Regions from separate parts of the Rhizobium sp. AN6A genome, predicted to be linked through region 4. Evidence: predicted binding sites of a transcription regulator. Region 4 holds the regulator's gene; each other region holds the start of a gene.
The links. Region 4 encodes PhoB, which activates phosphate uptake and scavenging genes when phosphate is short. Its sites were predicted from a motif close to TGTCATNNANCTGTCAT; they were not measured.
Positions count from the first base shown of each region.

Region 1: phnC (phosphonate ABC transporter ATP-binding protein) is a predicted target of PhoB. The motif match lies at 2,055-2,071, and genes of this name have one in related genera.
Region 2: CRO62_RS23605 (bifunctional 2',3'-cyclic-nucleotide 2'-phosphodiesterase/3'-nucleotidase) is a predicted target of PhoB. The motif match lies at 1,264-1,280, and genes of this name have one in related genera.
Region 3: CRO62_RS25680 (UDP-2,3-diacylglucosamine diphosphatase) is a predicted target of PhoB. The motif match lies at 2,974-2,990, and genes of this name have one in related genera.

Region 1 is NZ_OCNC01000004.1:1,232,945-1,237,505, reverse strand. It holds gene phnK (phosphonate C-P lyase system protein PhnK) at 1-566, shown strand, start outside; gene phnL (phosphonate C-P lyase system protein PhnL) at 571-1,278, shown strand; gene CRO62_RS18500 (DapH/DapD/GlmU-related protein) at 1,275-1,892, shown strand; gene phnC (phosphonate ABC transporter ATP-binding protein) at 2,130-2,990, shown strand; gene phnD (phosphonate ABC transporter substrate-binding protein) at 3,076-3,981, shown strand; gene phnE (phosphonate ABC transporter, permease protein PhnE) at 4,051-4,561, shown strand, end outside.
Region 2 is NZ_OCNC01000004.1:2,241,303-2,245,863, reverse strand. It holds gene CRO62_RS23620 (DUF4344 domain-containing metallopeptidase) at 1-80, opposite strand, end outside; gene CRO62_RS23615 (DUF1203 domain-containing protein) at 243-710, shown strand; gene CRO62_RS23610 (PilZ domain-containing protein) at 809-1,144, shown strand; gene CRO62_RS23605 (bifunctional 2',3'-cyclic-nucleotide 2'-phosphodiesterase/3'-nucleotidase) at 1,359-3,347, shown strand; gene CRO62_RS23600 (DUF2087 domain-containing protein) at 3,393-3,944, opposite strand; gene CRO62_RS23595 (LysR family transcriptional regulator) at 4,145-4,561, opposite strand, start outside.
Region 3 is NZ_OCNC01000004.1:2,652,192-2,656,752, forward strand. It holds gene CRO62_RS25670 (ABC transporter permease) at 1-711, opposite strand, end outside; gene dgcA (N-acetyl-D-Glu racemase DgcA) at 855-1,838, shown strand; gene CRO62_RS25680 (UDP-2,3-diacylglucosamine diphosphatase) at 2,083-2,919, opposite strand; gene CRO62_RS25685 (NADP-dependent malic enzyme) at 3,149-4,561, shown strand, end outside.
Region 4 is NZ_OCNC01000004.1:1,519,350-1,523,910, reverse strand. It holds gene argF (ornithine carbamoyltransferase) at 1-391, opposite strand, end outside; gene CRO62_RS19970 (aspartate aminotransferase family protein) at 446-1,648, opposite strand; gene CRO62_RS19960 (GcrA family cell cycle regulator) at 2,079-2,612, shown strand; gene phoB (phosphate regulon transcriptional regulator PhoB) at 2,913-3,596, opposite strand; gene phoU (phosphate signaling complex protein PhoU) at 3,628-4,353, opposite strand; gene pstB (phosphate ABC transporter ATP-binding protein PstB) at 4,452-4,561, opposite strand, start outside.

The DNA of each region.
Region 1 (4,561 bases), 290 kb from region 4:
CGGTGCGAGACCTCTATCATATGGGCGAGGCCGAACGGCGTTTCCTGATGCGGACAGACTGGGGTTTCGTGCACCAGAACCCAGCGGATGGGCTGCGCATGGCGGTTTCGGCCGGCGCCAATGTCGGCGAGCGGCTTATGGCTGTCGGTAACCGGCATTACGGCAACATCCGGCAATCGGCCAGCGAGTGGCTGGAACGGGTGGAAATCGGCACAGACCGCATTGACGACCAGCCGCGCGCCTTTTCCGGCGGCATGCGTCAGCGTCTGCAGATTGCCCGCAACCTGGTGACCTCACCGCGCCTCGTCTTCATGGACGAACCGACCGGCGGCCTCGATGTCTCGGTGCAGGCACGCCTGCTCGATCTCGTGCGTGGTCTCGTCAACGATCTCGGCCTCGCCGTTATCGTCGTCACCCATGATCTGGCGGTAGCGCGGCTGCTTTCCCATCGCATGATGGTGATGAAGGGTGGTGACGTCATCGAACACGGTCTGACAGACCGGGTGCTGGATGATCCGCGCGAACCCTACACGCAATTGCTTGTTTCCTCCATTTTGCAGGTTTGACGCCATGCCGACACCCCTTATCGTTTCGGAAGTCTTCAAAAGCTTCACCATGCATCTTCGCGATGGCATCGAACTGCCTGTTGTCCGCGATGTCAGTTTCTCCGTTTCCGGCGGAGAATGTGTCGTGCTCGGCGGCCCGTCCGGCATCGGCAAAAGCTCGATCCTGAAAATGCTCTATGGCAATTATGCCATCGACAGCGGCCAGATCCTCATCCGCCACGAGGATCAGGTCATCGACATGGGCAGCGCCTCGCCGCGCACAATCCTCGAGATTCGCCATCGCACCATCGGGTATGTCAGCCAGTTTCTGCGCACCGTGCCGCGCGTTCCGGCTATCGACGTCGTCGCCGAGCCGCTTTTTGCGCGCAAGGTTGCTGCGGAAGAGGCCCGCGAGCAGGCAGCCGTTCTGCTTTCGAAACTCAACCTGCCACGGGAACTGTGGTCGCTGCCGCCAGCAACCTTTTCCGGCGGCGAGCAGCAGCGCGTCAACATCGCACGCGGTTTCATCACCGATCACGCGATCCTGCTTCTCGATGAACCGACCGCATCCCTCGATGCCGCCAACCGACGGGTGGTCGTGGAGATGATCGCCGAAAAGAAGCGCAAAGGGACCGCCTTGCTCGGTATTTTCCATGACGAGGAAGTGCGGGAAGCTGTGGCCGATCGCGTTCTGGATGTCTCGCAATTCTCCCCCCGGAAGGCAGCGGCATGAGTGTGAAGGTCGGTCTCGAACCTGTTGTCCACGAAAGTGCCCGCGTCACCAATTCATCGATCGGCCGCTATACCGAAATTTCGGAACGCTGCCGCATCGAGGAAGTGGAGATGGGCGACTATTCCTATGTCATGCAGGACGGTGCGATCTGGTGCGCCACCATCGGCAAATTCGTCAACATCGCCGCATCCGTCCGCATCAACGCGACCAATCATCCGATGTCGCGCGCCACACTTCACCATTTCACCTACCGTGCCCGCAGCTATTGGGACGACGCCGAAGATGAAAATGACTTCTTCGCCGCCCGCCGCGCCAAGCGCGTGGTGATCGGCCACGATGTCTGGATCGGCCATGGCGCGACCATCCTGCCTGGCGTCACAATCGGAAACGGTGCGGTAATCGGGGCCGGTGCGGTCGTGTCGAAAGACGTTGCGCCCTATACCATCGTCGGCGGCGTACCCGCCCGGCTGATCAGGAACCGCTTCCCGGCGGACCTTGGCCAGCGCATGGACGATCTCAAATGGTGGGACTGGGACCACGCAACGCTGCGCGGCGCACTGGACGATTTCCGCACCCTCGCCGCCGAGGATTTCGTGGCGAAATACGCCGGGTAAAATCGCCCCACACCGAAGAAACTGCAGATTCCGGGGTCATGCTCCGGGGTCTCCCTAACCATGTCTGCGAGACACAGCGCGGGCTTCAAGCCCTTGGCACGACTACTAAAAGGTTCGCAGGCGACTACGCGCACGCCTTATCTGCGCATTCTGTAATATTTTCTTCATCAAACTGACATTCACGCTTCACGCACCGCTGTTAGGTCGAACCCCATCAGAAGAAGATTGGACGGGGAAATGAGCTTTCACCTGAAGCAAGTCACGCGCCGTTTCGGCAACCACACTGCGGTCGATTCCGTGAATGTGGAAATTCCGCAAGGCCAGATGGTTGGCGTGATCGGACGTTCTGGCGCAGGAAAGTCAACGCTGCTGCGCATGATCAACCGCCTCGTCGATCCCTCCTCGGGTTCCATTCATTTCAACGACACGGAAGTCTCTTCGCTGAAGGGTGCCGCCCTGCGCAACTGGCAGCGCGACTGCGCGATGATCTTCCAGCAGTTCAATCTGGTGCCGCGTCTCGACGTGCTCACCAATGTCATGCTTGGCCGCCTGAACCACCGTTCGACCGTGCTCAGCCTGTTCAACATCTTCACGGATGAAGAGCGCCTGATGGCGATTGCCGCCCTCGAGCGGCTCGGCATCGAGCACGTAGCCATGCAGGCGGCAGGCACGCTTTCCGGCGGCCAGCAGCAGCGCGTCGCTATCGCACGGGCACTAATGCAGTCTCCGAAGATGGTTCTCGCCGACGAGCCGATCGCCTCTCTCGATCCCCTGAACGCCAAGATCGTCATGGACGCCCTGCGCGACATCAACGAGCGTGAAGGCATCACCGTCATCACCAATCTGCATACGCTGGATACGGCGCGCAATTATTGCGAACGCATCATCGGCATGTCGCAGGGTCGAGTCGTTTTCGACGGAACGCCCGCCGAACTGACGGCGGCGGCGGTCACGGAGATTTACGGCACGGATTCACACGGCGCCGGCATCGACGAGACCATGACCTCGACCAGCATCAATATTCCCGGCGCGCAGCTTGCCGCGCGTCCGGTTCAGCAATCTGCCGGTCCCGAACCGCTGGCTCTCGCCGGGCTCTGAGGAACCGCTCAGCATCGTTTGCGCCCGCGTCAAGGGCCGATACTTCACAACAAACTCCGGCTCGCCGGGAAACAGGAGAAAGTCCATGTTGAAGAAAATCCTTCTTTCGGCAGTCGCCCTCGGCGTTCTGGCCGGTTCGGCCATGGCTCAGGACGTCAAGGTCCTGCGTATCGGTCTCGACGGTTCGGAAAATGAAGCCGACCAGATCCGCAACACGAAGTGCGTTGCCGATGGCCTCAAGGCTGCAACCGGCGTTTCCGAAGTTCAGGTTTTCCCGTCGCCGGACTATAACGGCGTTATCCAGGGCCTGCTCGGCGGCACCATCGACATTGCCTCCATGGGCGCTTCTTCCTACGCCAAGATCGCCATTGCCGATCCCAAGGCCGTCGATCCGATCCTGACCTATACCGGCTCTGACGGTTCCAGCGGCTACTACACGATCATGGTTGCCCGCAAGGACAGCGGCATCAAGTCTCTGGCTGATGCCAAGGGCAAGAAGATCGGCTTCGCCGACCCTGACTCCACCTCCGGCTTCCTCGTCCCGAACGTATCGATCCCGAAGGAAACCGGCGTTCCGGTCAAGGAATATTTCTCCGAAACCGGCTTCGGCGGCGGCCATGAGAACCTCGTTCTCGCCGTTCTCGATAAAAAGTTCGACGTCGGCACGACATTCGGTTCGGGCGTCGGCAAGTGGGAAGAAGGCTACTCCGGCGGCAACCTTCACCAGATGGTCAAGAAGGGCAACCTCGACATGGACGATATCGTTCAGGTCTGGAAGTCCCCGCTGATCCCGAACGGTCCGCTTCTCGTTGCCAACAAGATCGGTGACAGCATGAAGCAGAAGGTCGAAGACTTCTTCATGGAACTGCCGAAGAAGGATCTCGCCTGCTTCCAGGGTTACACCCAGGGCAAGAACACTGCCTACATCAAGGTCGACCCGGCTTTCTACCAGACGATCATCGACGCCCGTAAGTCCGTTATCGGCGGCTGATCCTCAGATCATATCCAGAAGCGGCGGTGCCTTGCGGCATCGCCGCTTTTGCCAATAAAGGAAAGCGGCATGGCGACCACACTGCAACATGGTACCCTCACGCCCGAGGGATTGAGCGCATCGTCCCGAACGGTGATGCGTCATTATCAACAGCAGCTTAGGACACGGCGGATTTATACCGTTATGTCGCTCGTTATCTTCCTCATCGTCCTTGCCGCCTCATTGAATTTCGCCAATGAGGCCAATTCAGGCAAGTTCTTCGAGCGCCTGCCCTATTTTTTCGACTTCATGAAAACATTCGTGCCGGATAGTCCCCTGGAGGTCTTCCGGGCGATGTTCGACCTGCCGTCGCCCTATGACAACGGTTCGCTGAAATACAACTATGTCGCGGATCGCGTTTACATCACCAACGGTTTCTACATACCGCATTTCATCTATCAGCTGATCATCACGCTCAACATCGCGCTGGTCTCGACGATAATAGGCACGACCTTCGCCTTTGTGCTGTGCTTCTTTGCCTCCACCAACCTTATCGGTGCCGGCCTCGTGCGCTGGGTGGTACGCCGGGTAATGGAGATCC
Region 2 (4,561 bases), 720 kb from region 4:
GCGACCTGCGCCTGCGTGTCGATCGGAACCGTCAAAGAAACGAAAGCCAGCGGAACGGCGGCCAGAAAACGACGGAACATAAAATCAGACCTTCCGGGATCGAGGAGCGCCACTGATTCCCGATGCTAACGAGTCACGCAATGGGCTGGTTGCATCACCCGTCAAGAATCGGGTGGATAGAGGTCTGTTTCGGGATCATAGCTGCAAAGAAGCAACGCCGATCCCAACAGAAGGACCTCGCCATGACCGATCTCGTCTTTACAGCAATGCCGGCTAAGGAAGCTGAGGCTTTCCGGGCGGGAGCCGCCGACGCCTATGGCAACCCGCCGGAAAAGGCCGTTTCTCCAGGCGGCATGCCGTGCCGCCATTGCCTTTCCCAGATTAATGAAGGCGAAGGGATGCTGATCCTCGCCTACCGGCCCTTCCCTTCGCTCCAGCCCTATGCGGAAACGGGGCCAGTCTTTCTTCACGCTGAAGCCTGTGAGCACTATCCGCAGACGGATGCCCTTCCCACGATGCTTAACAGCCCCGATTATATCGTTCGCGGCTATGGCACTGACGACCGCATCGTCTACGGCACCGGCGCGGTGACGGCGACGGACGAAATCCTTTCACGCGCAGCGCATCTTCTGGAGCGCGCAGACATCGCTTATGTGCATGTGCGCTCCGCCCGCAACAATTGCTACCAGTGCCGTATCGACACAGCATAATCGCGCTATTACTTGCAATTTTAAGCAAACGGCTAAACGGCTCTCAAACTTTCTGCGTCATGATGCAAGCATCGGAAACAATTGATTTGAGTAGCGAAATGACAAACAACCTCAATATGGCGACCCGCACTGCGACCCGTAGCAAGACCCGGATTTACGCGACCGTGCACTATTTCAGCCAGTCGACCCGAGGCCGCGTGGTGGACCTGTCCGCCACCGGCATGGCGCTAGAACTGGACGGGCCTTTCGCTGCCGCCAAGGGAAGCCGGGTGAAGGTGCAGAGTGAAGATCTGGGTCTCATCGAGGGTGTCGTGCAATGGCAGCACATGAACCGGCTCGGCCTGCAACTCAAGCTTTCCACCAACACGCTGGCACAGCTGTCGTCTTATTTCCGCTTCTTCCACGAAGAAGTAAAACCGACTCTCGCCCGCTAAGCAGACGTTTCCAACAAGGGGAATGCGCAGACCGGACATAGCGCATTCCCGAAGCGCGCCATGCGCGCGCGACCACCTTGTGACAAAAAATTTATCAAACGGTTGAAAACTGGCCCGTCCGTCACGGGCTTGTCATTTTGATGATGGACTCCTCGGGGATTGCTTCTACCTTGTCGTTTTCCTGACAGAGCAAGCTTCATACGAAGGAGTTCCCATGTCGTCGCTTCTCGCTCTCCACCCCATCACTCGCCGTTCGCTTCTGGGTGGCATCGCCGCCTCTTCGGCTCTGGTGCTGTTGCATCCCTTCGCCGCGCGCGCCGCAGCCAACCAGGCGCATCTGCGCATCATGGAAACGACTGACATCCACGTTCACGTCTTTCCCTATGATTATTACGCCGACAAACCGAACGACACGATGGGTCTGGCGCGCACCGCTTCGATCATCGGCGCCATCCGTGCCGAGGCCGGAAACTCAATGCTGGTGGACAATGGCGACTTCCTGCAGGGCAATCCGCTCGGCGATTACATCGCCTATGAGCGCGGCATGAAGGCCGGCGACAAGCATCCCGTTATCAACGCCATGAATGTCCTCGGCTATGATTGTGGCACGCTTGGCAACCACGAATTCAATTACGGCCTCGACTATATGTCCAATACGCTGGCGGGCGCCGGTTTCCCTTATGTCTGCGCCAACCTCACCAAGGGTCAGCTGGCTTCCGATCCCAAGCAGGATGAGCTGTTCTTCAAGCCTTACGTCATCCTCGAGAAACAGATCCGCGATGGTGCAGGCGTAACCAGCCCGGTCAAGGTCGGTATCATCGGTTTCGTGCCGCCGCAGATCATGATGTGGGATTCCAAGAACCTCGAGGGCAAGGCCCAGACGCGCGATATCGTCGAGGCGGCTAAAGCCTGGGTTCCGGTCATGAAGGAAGAAGGTGCCGATATCGTCATCGCCCTTTCCCATTCCGGCATCGATGGCAAGGGCCAGACCGATCGCATGGAAAACGCCTCGCTTTATCTGGCGGGCGTGGAAGGCATTGACGCCATCTTCACGGGCCACCAGCACCTGGTCTTCCCCGGTCCGAAGACATGGGACGGCATCGAGGGTGCGGATGCGGTCAAGGGTACGCTGATGGGCAAGCCGGCCGTGATGGCGGGTTTCTGGGGCTCGCATATGGGCCTCATCGACCTTCTGCTCGAAAAGGACGGCAAGAGCTGGAAGATCGTCGATTTCACCTCCGAGGCCCGGCCGATCTACCACCGCGACGATAATCGCAAGGTCGTTGCAGATGTCACGGACAAGCCGGAGGTCATAGCCGCCGCCAAGGCAGATCACGAAGCGGCGCTCGCCTATGTTCGCCGCCCGGTCGGCAAGACGTCGGCGCCACTCTATTCCTACTTCGCGCTGGTGGCCGACGACCCGTCCGTGCAGATCGTCTCCAATGCCCAGACGTGGTACATCAAGGACATGCTGAAGGAAGGGCAATATAAGGATCTGCCCGTGCTTTCGGCAGCAGCGCCCTTCAAGTCTGGCGGTCGCGGTGGTGCGGATTATTATACCGATGTCCCTGCCGGTGACATCGCCATCAAGAACGTCGCCGATCTCTACCTATACCCCAACACGGTGCAGGCGGTACTGATCAACGGTGCGCAGGTGAAGAACTGGCTGGAAATGTCCGCGGGCATGTTCAACACCGTCGAGGCCGGCGCAAAGGATGCGCCGCTCCTAAACGCGGATTTCCCGTCCTATAATTTCGACGTCATCGACGGTGTCACCTACCAGATCGACGTTTCCAAACCGGCGAAGTTCGACAAGGACGGCAAGGCCGTCAATCCCGACAGCAACCGCATCGTCAACCTGCAATTCGACGGCAAGCCGATCGATCCCGAGCAGAAATTCGTGGTGGCGACCAACAATTACCGGGCAAGCGGCGGCGGAAAATTCCCCGATATCGCCGGCGACAAGGTGATCTTCGTGGCGCCCGATACCAACCGCGACGTGATCGTGCGCTATATCATCGATCAGGGCACCATCAACCCGTCGGCGGATGCCAACTGGTCCTTCGCCCCGGTTGCCAATACGACCGCCATCTTCGAGACTGGCCCGAAGGGTCGTAATTACGCGGCTGACATCAAGGGCGCAAAAATCGAGGATGCCGGCGACGGCGCCGAAGGTTTCGCAAAGTTCCGCCTCGTTCTCTAGAGCTTGCAGCCCTCCCGGCGTTTCATCGGCCGGGAGGGCATTTACTCAATTGCGGCCACTCACGATACGCAACAGCAGTGGCAGTTCCGGCGGTGGCTTCTGCTCGATGCGTTGATAGTCGCTGCCGTCGCGGTTACGGCGGATGAGCCGGAGACCCACCATGTCACGCCGCAGCATCGCGGCATCTCCAAACCGGTGCAGACCATCGAGAAAGCTGCTGAATTCGCGTTCTGAGAAACTGCGACCGGCTGGTATTCTTGCCCACAGATACCAGAGGCACAGTTCCTGCTGGGCGCGGCGGGCCGGCCATTGCACCAATCTACCGGCAGCATCGAAAGTCCGCGCGGTCTTCAGCACCCTGCCCTCATTGGCAGGCATTGTCTCCGGTCGTGTCTGCGGAGGCGGCGAGCCACTTTCCACGGGTGGCGTACGCGCGGCACGCAGATGCTGAAAGTTGCGAAACCCGGCAGCCCGGCTCAGGAGATTGAGCATCTCCACATGGCTTGGCTGGCGGTCCAGCCTGCCGATTTGTTCGCGTAGCGATTTGGCAAAGGTGGAGAGGTCGGCGATATCAATGGAAAGGATCGAACGTGGCATGACTTACCCTCAAGTGCCATTCCGAAGAGGTGTCGCTGATCGCCGGCTTCCGACTAGGCACGGGATAAGTGCTGTCAATCTTTCAAAATGCAGGTTTAGCTTCCCTTGCGGGACGGCGATGCCTCGGTGAACTGCTGACCGTGTTTCCTGTATAAGGCAGGCCATTCACCTTCGTCAATTGGTCACTCAGCCAACCCATGTCACTCGGCGGCGACAGAAATAGTCCGCTGTTTGCCTCCGGCAATTATCCTGTTGAAATCCTTCTGGTTCGGGCATGCCGACAGACGCTGCTGAAAGGCCGTGGCAAGCCACTGGCCAGCGGGACCGGCGGGTGAATCCACCCGGCGCAGCGCAAAGATCGGATATTCGCCCTGCTCATAGGCTTCGAGATCAAGTGCCTTCAGGCTGCCATTGGTCAGGTCGTTGCGCACGATCGATGCGGGCAGACCGCCCCAGCCGAGACCGCCCTTGATGAGCTGGTATTTCGTGGCGATGTCGCTGACCCGCCATGTCTTGTAGGACAGCACGTTGAAATCGCGCCCCTTGGTCAGCCCCGACGCATCGGTGACAACGAGCTGGACCTCCTCGCGGACATCGCCCAGAACCAGCGGCCTCTC
Region 3 (4,561 bases), 1.1 Mb from region 4:
GGAGCGACCCGCGATCATGATCGCGGTCAGAAGCACGCCGATTTCTCGCAATTGCAGAATGCCGACGAGATCGACGACGAAAACTTCCGCGCCGAAATACCGCAGCTGGAAGGCGCCCTGCTGGGCGATGATGGCGCCGATCAAAAACGACATCAGCATGATGATCGGCACGGCGCGCACGCCCATATGGTCGATCTGGTTGACGATGGCCGCCGGCGAGACGCCACGGCCGCGCCCGAGCTTCATCTGCGCGCCGCGCACGGCAGAACCCAGAATATACATGCCCGCGAGGAAATCCGCACCATTCTGGACGACAGCTTGTCCGATCGGCGAGAAGAAGCGTTCGGCAAGTCCCACCTTGGCGGCAGGCTCACCCTCCATCGCCGCTTTATCCGGCAATTGGCCGATCAGATCCTCGATTCGCTCGTTTCCGGTAAGCGTGACGGTAACGCCCTTCGCTTCCATATCTTCGCGCAATCGCCGGATGACCCAGGCGCCGGTCGTGTCGATTGCCTCCACCGAGGAAAGATCGATCTCCACCGGACCGGCAGGGCCGCTTTTCTCGATGTTTTCGAGGCGTGCAAAAATGCCGGAAAGATTGCTGTTGCGCCAGGAACCGCTCAAGGCATACCGCTGGCCGCCGCCGGAGACGGCGCCGTCTTCGGTGATTGCGGCCGGGTTCGCCTGTTGCCGTATATCCTGTTCTTGCATAATGCTCCGAGCGAGTGCAGCCGTCACGAGATTCTTAAAGGTTTCATAACGGTTTGGCCTTCGGCAAGCCACAGTGACAGCCGACAATTCGCGATAAATTTGGCGTCATGTGTCTTTTAACGCCTGTTAGGAAGTGAAAAAACATGCCCCGTTACCTTCAAGCCACAACAGAACGTTTCGCCGTTGCTGGCAGCTTCACTATTTCACGCGGCACCCGGACGCATGCGGATGTCGTAACGTGCACCATCCGCGATGGTTCCTTTACCGGCATTGGCGAATGTGTGCCCTATCCGCGTTATGGCGAAAGCATCGAAGGCGTTGTCGCCGATATCGAAGCAATGGCTGAGCAGATTGCCGGCGGCCTGACACGGCAGGAATTGCAGCAGGTGATGAAACCCGGCGCCGCCCGCAACGCAGTGGATTGCGCACTATGGGACCTCGAAGCCAAGATGAGTGGCAAAAGTGCTGCCGAACATAGTCTCGGACACGCGGCAAAACCGCTCGTTACCGCCTATACCATCTCGCTTGCCGACCCCGAGACCATGGCGGCGAAAACGGCGGAAAACGCTGGCCGCCCGCTGCTGAAGATCAAGACCGGAACGGCGGATGACGAGGCGCGCCTGCGGGCCGTGCGCACCGCAGCACCTGACGCGCGTATCATCATCGACGCCAATGAGGGCTGGAACGACGATAATATCGAATATTATCTGAAACTTGCAGCGGAACTGAACATCGCGCTCATCGAACAGCCGCTTCCCGCCGGCAAGGACGCCATCCTGGCCCGCATCGACCACCCGGTCCCCATCTGCGCCGATGAAAGCGTGCATTCCACCAGGGACCTCGCCGACCTGCGCGACCGTTACGATGCGATCAACATCAAGCTGGACAAGACTGGCGGTCTCACGGAAGCACTTGTCATGAAGGCAGAGGCGGAGCGGCTAGGCTTCATCATCATGGTCGGCTGCATGCTCGGCACCTCGCTTGGCATGGCTCCCGCCGTTCTGGCCGCCCAGGGAGCCGCCTTCTCCGATCTCGACGGCCCGCTGATTCTCAGGCAGGACCGGCAGCCGGGCCTCGTTTACGAGGGTTCGCTGGTTTATCCGCCGCAGCCGGAGTTGTGGGGATAAGAGCCGTCTTCGGGTTTCGTGTGAAAGCACTACGCCGCACATCGCAACAATCTTTGCAGTATCACGTAAACTGCATGACCAGCCTTGCATCACACTCGACGTCATCCTCGGGCTTGTCCCGAGGATCTATCCACGTCGCGCGAAATCAATCGGTTGCAGATCCTTGGGACAAGCCCAAGGATGACGACAGAAAGCTGAGCCATCCCGCGCTTAGGGATCGCCCTGCCTGTTGAACCAACCCCAATCAGGCCGCGTGCTTGCCAATCAGCCCCGGAATATCAACCGGTTCCATCTCGTCCGATGTGCGTTCAGGGACATCGCTTGTCTGCATCCAGGTGATCAGCTCGAAAGTGCCATCGGCATTTTCGGCAATCGCCGTGCAGCTTTCCACCCAGTCGCCGGTGTTGATGTAGCGGATGCCATCCATGTCTTCCATCACCGCATGGTGAATGTGGCCACAGATAACGCCTTCGACATTGTTGCGGCGCGCCTCGTCGGCGACCACACGCTGGAATTCGCCGATGAAGTTGACGGCGTGTTTGACCTGCAGCTTGGCCCAGGCCGAAAACGACCAGTAAGGCAGGCCGATGCGGCGGCGCACCGCAGCAATGGCGATGTTGATTGCAATCGCCGCGTCGTAGGCCCAGTCACCGAGATAGGCGAGAAGGCGGGCATTGCGCACCACCACATCGAACTCGTCGCCATGGATGATGAGATATTTCTTGCCGTCTGCCGCCTCGTGGATCATGCGCTCGGCCACTTCGATACCGCCGAAATGCATGCCCGGGAACTCGCGCAGGAATTCATCGTGGTTGCCGGGAATGTAAACGATACGTGTTCCCTTGCGGGCCTTGCGCAACAGCTTCTGCACCACGTCGTTGCAGCCCTGCGGCCAGTACCAGCTGCGGCGCAGACGCCAGCCGTCGATGATGTCACCGACCAGGATGATCGTATCGGCCTCGTGATGTTTCAGGAAGTCGAGCAAAAAATCCGTCTTGGCCGCCTTGGAACCGAGATGGACATCCGAAATGAAAAGCGTTCTGAACTGTCTGGTTTCAATTTGACCGGCCACGGATTTAATCCCCTTGTTCGGTTGCGTCCCTGCGGCTTTCTTCCCTCTCAGAACCAGACTCGTGTTGCAGCAACATGACAATGGCCGGTTTTTATATGGAATATGACTGATGGCATCACGAAAACGCGAATAAGCCATGCCCGCATTTGCATGAGGGGGCGGCAAATAACGGCTGTACCATGGGAAAGTTTGTTGTATTCAGAGGGCCGGAATTGAACCAGACATGACGGTGGAAGACATGACCTCTCACGATAAGAACAACACGCCCGCCAACACGGCAAAGGCCGACATCGAGGAACAGGCGCTCTTTTTCCACCGCTACCCGCGCCCCGGCAAGCTGGAAATCCAGGCTACCAAGCCCCTTGGCAACCAGCGCGATCTGGCGCTTGCCTACTCGCCGGGTGTCGCCGCCCCCTGCCTCGCCATCCATGAAAATCCGGAAATGGCAGCGGAATATACCGCCCGCGCCAATCTCGTTGCAGTGATTTCCAACGGTACGGCAGTGCTTGGCCTTGGCAATATCGGCCCGCTTGCGTCCAAGCCTGTTATGGAGGGCAAGGCCGTCCTCTTCAAGAAATTCGCCGGCATCGACGTTTTCGATATCGAGATCGATGCGCCCGGCATAAACGACATGGTCTCCACCATCGCAGCGCTGGAACCCACCTTCGGCGGCATCAACCTTGAAGACATCAAGGCGCCCGAATGTTTCGAGGTGGAGCGCCAGCTGCGCGAGAAGATGAACATACCCGTCTTCCACGACGATCAGCACGGCACGGCGATCATCGTCGCCGCCGCCGTCACCAACGCGCTGGAACTGGCCGGAAAATCGCTTTCGAGCGTCAAGATCGTTGCGTCAGGCGCCGGTGCGGCAGCCCTTGCCTGCCTCAACCTGCTTGTCGCCATGGGCGCAAAGAAAGAAAACATCTGGGTCCACGATATCGAGGGCTTGGTTTATGACGGCCGCAACTCGCTGATGGACGAGTGGAAGGAAGTCTACGCGCAGAAGACCGACAAGCGGGTTCTGGCCGACTCGATCGACGGCGCGGATGTCTTCCTCGGTCTTTCGGCGGCAGGCGTGCTGAAGCCGGAACTTCTGGAGCGCATGGCGGAAAATCCGCTGATCCTGGCGCTTGCCAACCCCAATCCGGAAATCATGCCGGAGGTGGCCCGTGCTGCCCGCCCGGATGCGATGATCTGCACCGGCCGTTCGGACTTCCCGAACCAGGTCAACAACGTGCTGTGCTTCCCCTATATCTTCCGCGGCGCGCTGGATTGCGGCGCAACCACGATCAACGAGGAAATGAAGATGGCCGCTGTGCAGGCCATTGCCGAGCTTGCCCGCGAGGAAGTCTCGGAAGTCGCCGCCAAGGCCTATAGCGGCGAAACGCCGATCTTCGGCCCGAACTACCTCATTCCCTCGCCTTTCGATCCGCGTCTCATCCTGCGCATCGCGCCGGCCGTTGCCCGTGCTGCCGCCGCAAGCGGTGTCGCCGCCCGCCCGATCAGCGATTTCGAAGCCTATCTCGACCAGCTGAACCGCTTCGTCTGGCGTTCCGGCTTCATCATGAAACCGGTCTTCAACGCCGCCAAGGTTGCCGAAAAGAAGCGCATCATCTTTGCTGAAGGCGAAGACGAACGCGTGCTGCGCGCC
Region 4 (4,561 bases):
TGTCGTCCGTCAGGCCGTTGATAACAGGCACGGTGGCGTGTTCGGCCAGCTCGAGCAGACGCGAGTGATCCGTGGTGCGGATCATGATGGCATCGACATAGCGCGACAGCACCTTGGCCGTATCGCCAATCGTTTCCGCGCGGCCGAGCTGCATTTCTGTGCCCGACAGGAAAAGGGTCTCACCGCCGAGCTGGCGCATGCCGACATCGAAGGAGACGCGGGTGCGTGTGGACGGCTTTTCGAAAATCATTGCCAGCATCTTGCCGGCAAGCGGCTTTTCCGCCGTGCCGGTTTTGGTGGCAATCTTGCGCGTGCGCGCATCATCAAGAATTGTCCGCAGATCCTCCGACCCGACGGCCGAGAGGTCCAGAAAATGTTTTGGTGAACCCATTCTAATCTGTCCCATGCTTGCGAGCCCCTGAAGAGAGGCCCGCTCTTGATTTTTTCAGGCGCTTTTTGCCTGTTTCGCAACCGTCAGGGAGGTGGCAGCCGCGTCGATACGTGCAAGACCCTCGCGGGCCTCTTCAGCCGTGGTGACGAGCGGCGGCAGAAGACGGATGACATTGTCGCCCGCAGGCACGCCAAGCAGATGCTCCGCGCGCATGGCCTGCAGCAATTCGCCCGAAGGAATCTTCGCCTTGATGCCCAGAAGCAGACCTTCGCCGCGAATTTCCTCGATCACGTCAGGATAACGATCCTTGAGCGAGGCCAGCCCCTGCCGGAAGACCAGCGCGACGTCACGGACCTTCTCGAGAAAACCTTCGGAGAGAACGACGTCTAGCACGGCATTGCCGACTGCCATGGCCAGCGGGTTGCCGCCATAGGTGGTGCCATGCACGCCCGCCGTCATGCCGGAAGCGGCATCTGCCGTGGCAAGGCATGCGCCGAGCGGGAAACCGCCACCGATACCCTTGGCGACTGCCATGATATCGGGCGCAACACCGGTATGTTCATATGCAAACAGCTTGCCTGTGCGGCCGACACCCGTCTGAACCTCATCGAAAATCAGCAGCAGGCCGTGCTCGTCGCACAATCCGCGCAGGATTTGCAGGAATTCCTTGCTGGGCGAGCGAATGCCGCCCTCGCCCTGGATGGGCTCGATCAGAAGTGCTGCAGTCTCAGCCGTGATGACGGCCTTGAGGGCATCGACATCACCGAACGGAACCTGATCGAAACCTTCGACCTTGGGACCGAAACCTTCGAGGTATTTCTGCTGGCCACCCGCGGCGATCGTCGCCAGTGTACGGCCATGGAAAGCGCCTTCGAAGGACACGATGCGGAACTTCTCCGGATGGCCCTTGGTATAGTGATAACGGCGGGCGGTCTTGATGGCGCATTCCAGGGCTTCCGCGCCTGAATTTGTGAAGAATACCTTGTCCGCGAAAGTCGCTTCCGTCAGGCGCCTGGCGAGTTTTTCCTGTCCCGGCACTTCATAAAGGTTCGAGACGTGCCAGACCTTCTCGGCCTGCGTCTTGATCGCATCAACGAGGTGAGGATGGGCGTGGCCCAGCGAGTTGACAGCAACACCGGCCGCAAAATCCAGATATCGCTCGCCGCTTTCCGTGAACAGCCATACACCCTCACCGCGCTCGAAGCGCAGGGGGGCTCTTGAAAACGTATCAAACAATGGCGCGCCGGCTTCGGCCATGGCTGTATCACTCCTTGCGCAGATGCGCTGTCAAACTGTTGTCAATAGGCTTGCGGGGTTATCCCTCGCCTGAAAATCAAAATGCCGCCTCGCGGCGGCAGGGGCACTATTGTCACTTCGTTTGCCGATGTCAACAAAAGTCAGCGTTTCCCGGGCTTCTCAAGCACTAGTATGCGGCGGCGGGCCAGCCCCAAGGTGTTGCCTTTCAGACTCAATACGCCAGCAAGTTGGGGAAAACCGGAAAATCGATTCCAGATGATTCCCGCGACTCTTGCCACGGAGTCTGGCTGGCACTAGGTTAATCGCTAATTACTAGACTGCATTGCGGCGGAACTAGTCACCGAAAATCAGGCAGAAACCACGCTTGCGGCATGCCCGCGAGACGTAGAGGGATTCTGCCGAAAATACACGCGACAAGCGGAGAAGCGGCATGAACTGGACAGACGAACGAGTCGAAAAGCTCAAGAAATTGTGGTCCGAGGGCCTTAGCGCCAGCCAGATTGCAGCGCAGCTGGGCGGCGTCAGCCGTAATGCCGTGATCGGCAAGGTCCATCGTCTCAATCTGCCGGGACGCGTCAAGGCTGGCGGTCCAGTGACTTCGGCACGCTCCGCGCCGAAGCGCACCGCTGCCCCTGCCCCGCGCACGACCACTTTCGCAGGTCGCGTCAACGCGGCACCGGCGCGCATCCTCACCCGTTCGAACGCGGCAACGGCGCTGCACGAGGAGATCGATATCGAGACCGCGCAGGTTCTCGATTACGTTCCTTCCAAGAACGTTGTCACGCCGATTTCCCGTCGCCTGACGCTGACGGAACTGACCGAGCGCACCTGCAAGTGGCCGGTTGGCGATCCGCTGAAGGACGACTTCCATTTCTGCGGTTGTGAAGCGCTGGAATCTTCGCCCTATTGCAAGTTCCATGCGAAACTCGCCTACCAGCCGGTGAGCGAGCGCCGCAAGGCTTGAGTGTTGCGGCACGCATTCAGCACTCAAAAATTACGGGCCTTCGGGCCCGTTTTTTTATGACGAAAATCAAGCCGCTTTCTGGGGTGGCTTGATGGCAGGGCGCACCCTTTCCCCTTACTATTAGGCGGGCCTCTTCAATCCGGATTTCAACGCGTCGCCGATCTCCTCCGGTCAAAACGGACAATGGCATCGAGTTTGGCGGTATTCATATAAAAAAAGCCCGAAATCTCTTCAGATTTCGGGCTTCCTGATTTCTTTGGTGCACTACTTCGCCAGCGAAACTATCTGGTTCCGCTTCGCTCAGGCTTCCATCGAATATCCCGCACCACGCACCGTGCGGATGACATCCTGCATGTGCGAGAAATTCAGGGCCTTGCGCAGACGTCCGACATGCACATCGACAGTGCGCTCATCGACATAGATATCGTGACCCCAGACGCCATCCAGCAATTGCGAGCGGGAAAACACCCGACCCGGCGACGTCATAAGGAATTCCAGCAAGCGGAATTCCGTCGGGCCAAGGCGCACTTCGCGGCTTTTGCGGTGAACGCGATGGGTCTCGCGGTCCAGCTCGATATCGCCGCATTTGAGCACCGACGACAGAACCTCCGGACGGGCCCGGCGCAACATGGCCTTGACCCGGGCCATGAGTTCCGGCGTCGAAAACGGTTTGACGACATAATCGTCAGCGCCGGTAGCGAGACCGCGAACCCGTTCGCTCTCTTCGCCACGCGCCGTCAGCATGATGATGGGCAGGCGTTCTGTTTCCGGCCGCATTCTCAAGCGCCGGCACAGTTCGATACCGGAGACACCGGGCAACATCCAGTCCAGGATGAGAAGATCCGGAATGCGCTCCTGCAGCCTGATTTCCGCCTCGTCGCCACGGGGTATCGTGTCGACGTCGTATCCCTCAGCCTCGAGATTGTAACGAAGCAGGACGCTCAATGCTTCCTCGTCTTCCACAACTGCAATCTTGGGCACCATATGCTGAACTCCGCAAGCTTCTGCTTGTCTGTTACTCGGTCACCGAACCAAGCGTGTTGGAACTGTCGTCCTTCGGACGCTCGCCCTCCGGCTGGCTGCCGGTGGTCATGTAATAGATCGTCTCTGCGATATTCGTCGCATGATCGCCGATACGCTCGATGTTCTTGGCGCAGAACAGAAGATGCGTGCAGGTGGTGATGTTGCGCGGGTCTTCCATCATGTAGGTCAGAAGCTCCCGGAAGAGCGACGTGTACATGGCATCGATTTCTTCGTCGCGTTCACGGATCGCATTGGCCTTTTCGGCGGAACGCGTGGAATAGACGTCAAGGACTTCCTTGAGCTGCACCAGCGCCAGGTCGGACAGATGCTCGATGCCGCGGGCGAGCTTGCGCGGAACGCCGGTGCCGGCGACAGCGATAACGCGCTTGGCCGTGTTCTTGCCAAGATCGCCGACGCGTTCGAGATCGGCGGCGATACGCAGGGTGCCGATGATCTCGCGAAGGTCTGCCGCCATCGGCTGACGCTTGGCGATGGTTACAATCGCCTTGTCGCCGATTTCGCGCTCAGCGTGGTCGAGAATTGTGTCGTCCGAAATGACTTTCTGCGCGAGCGCCGCATCGGAATTGACGAGCGCGCGCACGGCGTCACCGCACATCTGCTCGGCAAGACCGCCCATTTCAGCGATGCGGCGCGTCAGAAACTTCAGTTCGTCGTCATAGGCAGACAGGATATGCGAATGGGTCGTTGTCTGTGTCATGGTCTATTCCTCCGGCTTGGCCTGCATGCGCGTGCCCAACAGCGGGGCACGGCAGAGGCACCAGTCTTGTACGGTTACGATAAAGCACCGGCCGGGGATCAGCCGAAGCGGCCCATGATGTAGTCCTGCGTGCGCTGGTCGTCCGGATTGGTGAACATCTTGTCGGTTTCGTTTTCTTCGACAAGATGACCAAGATGGAACATGGCCG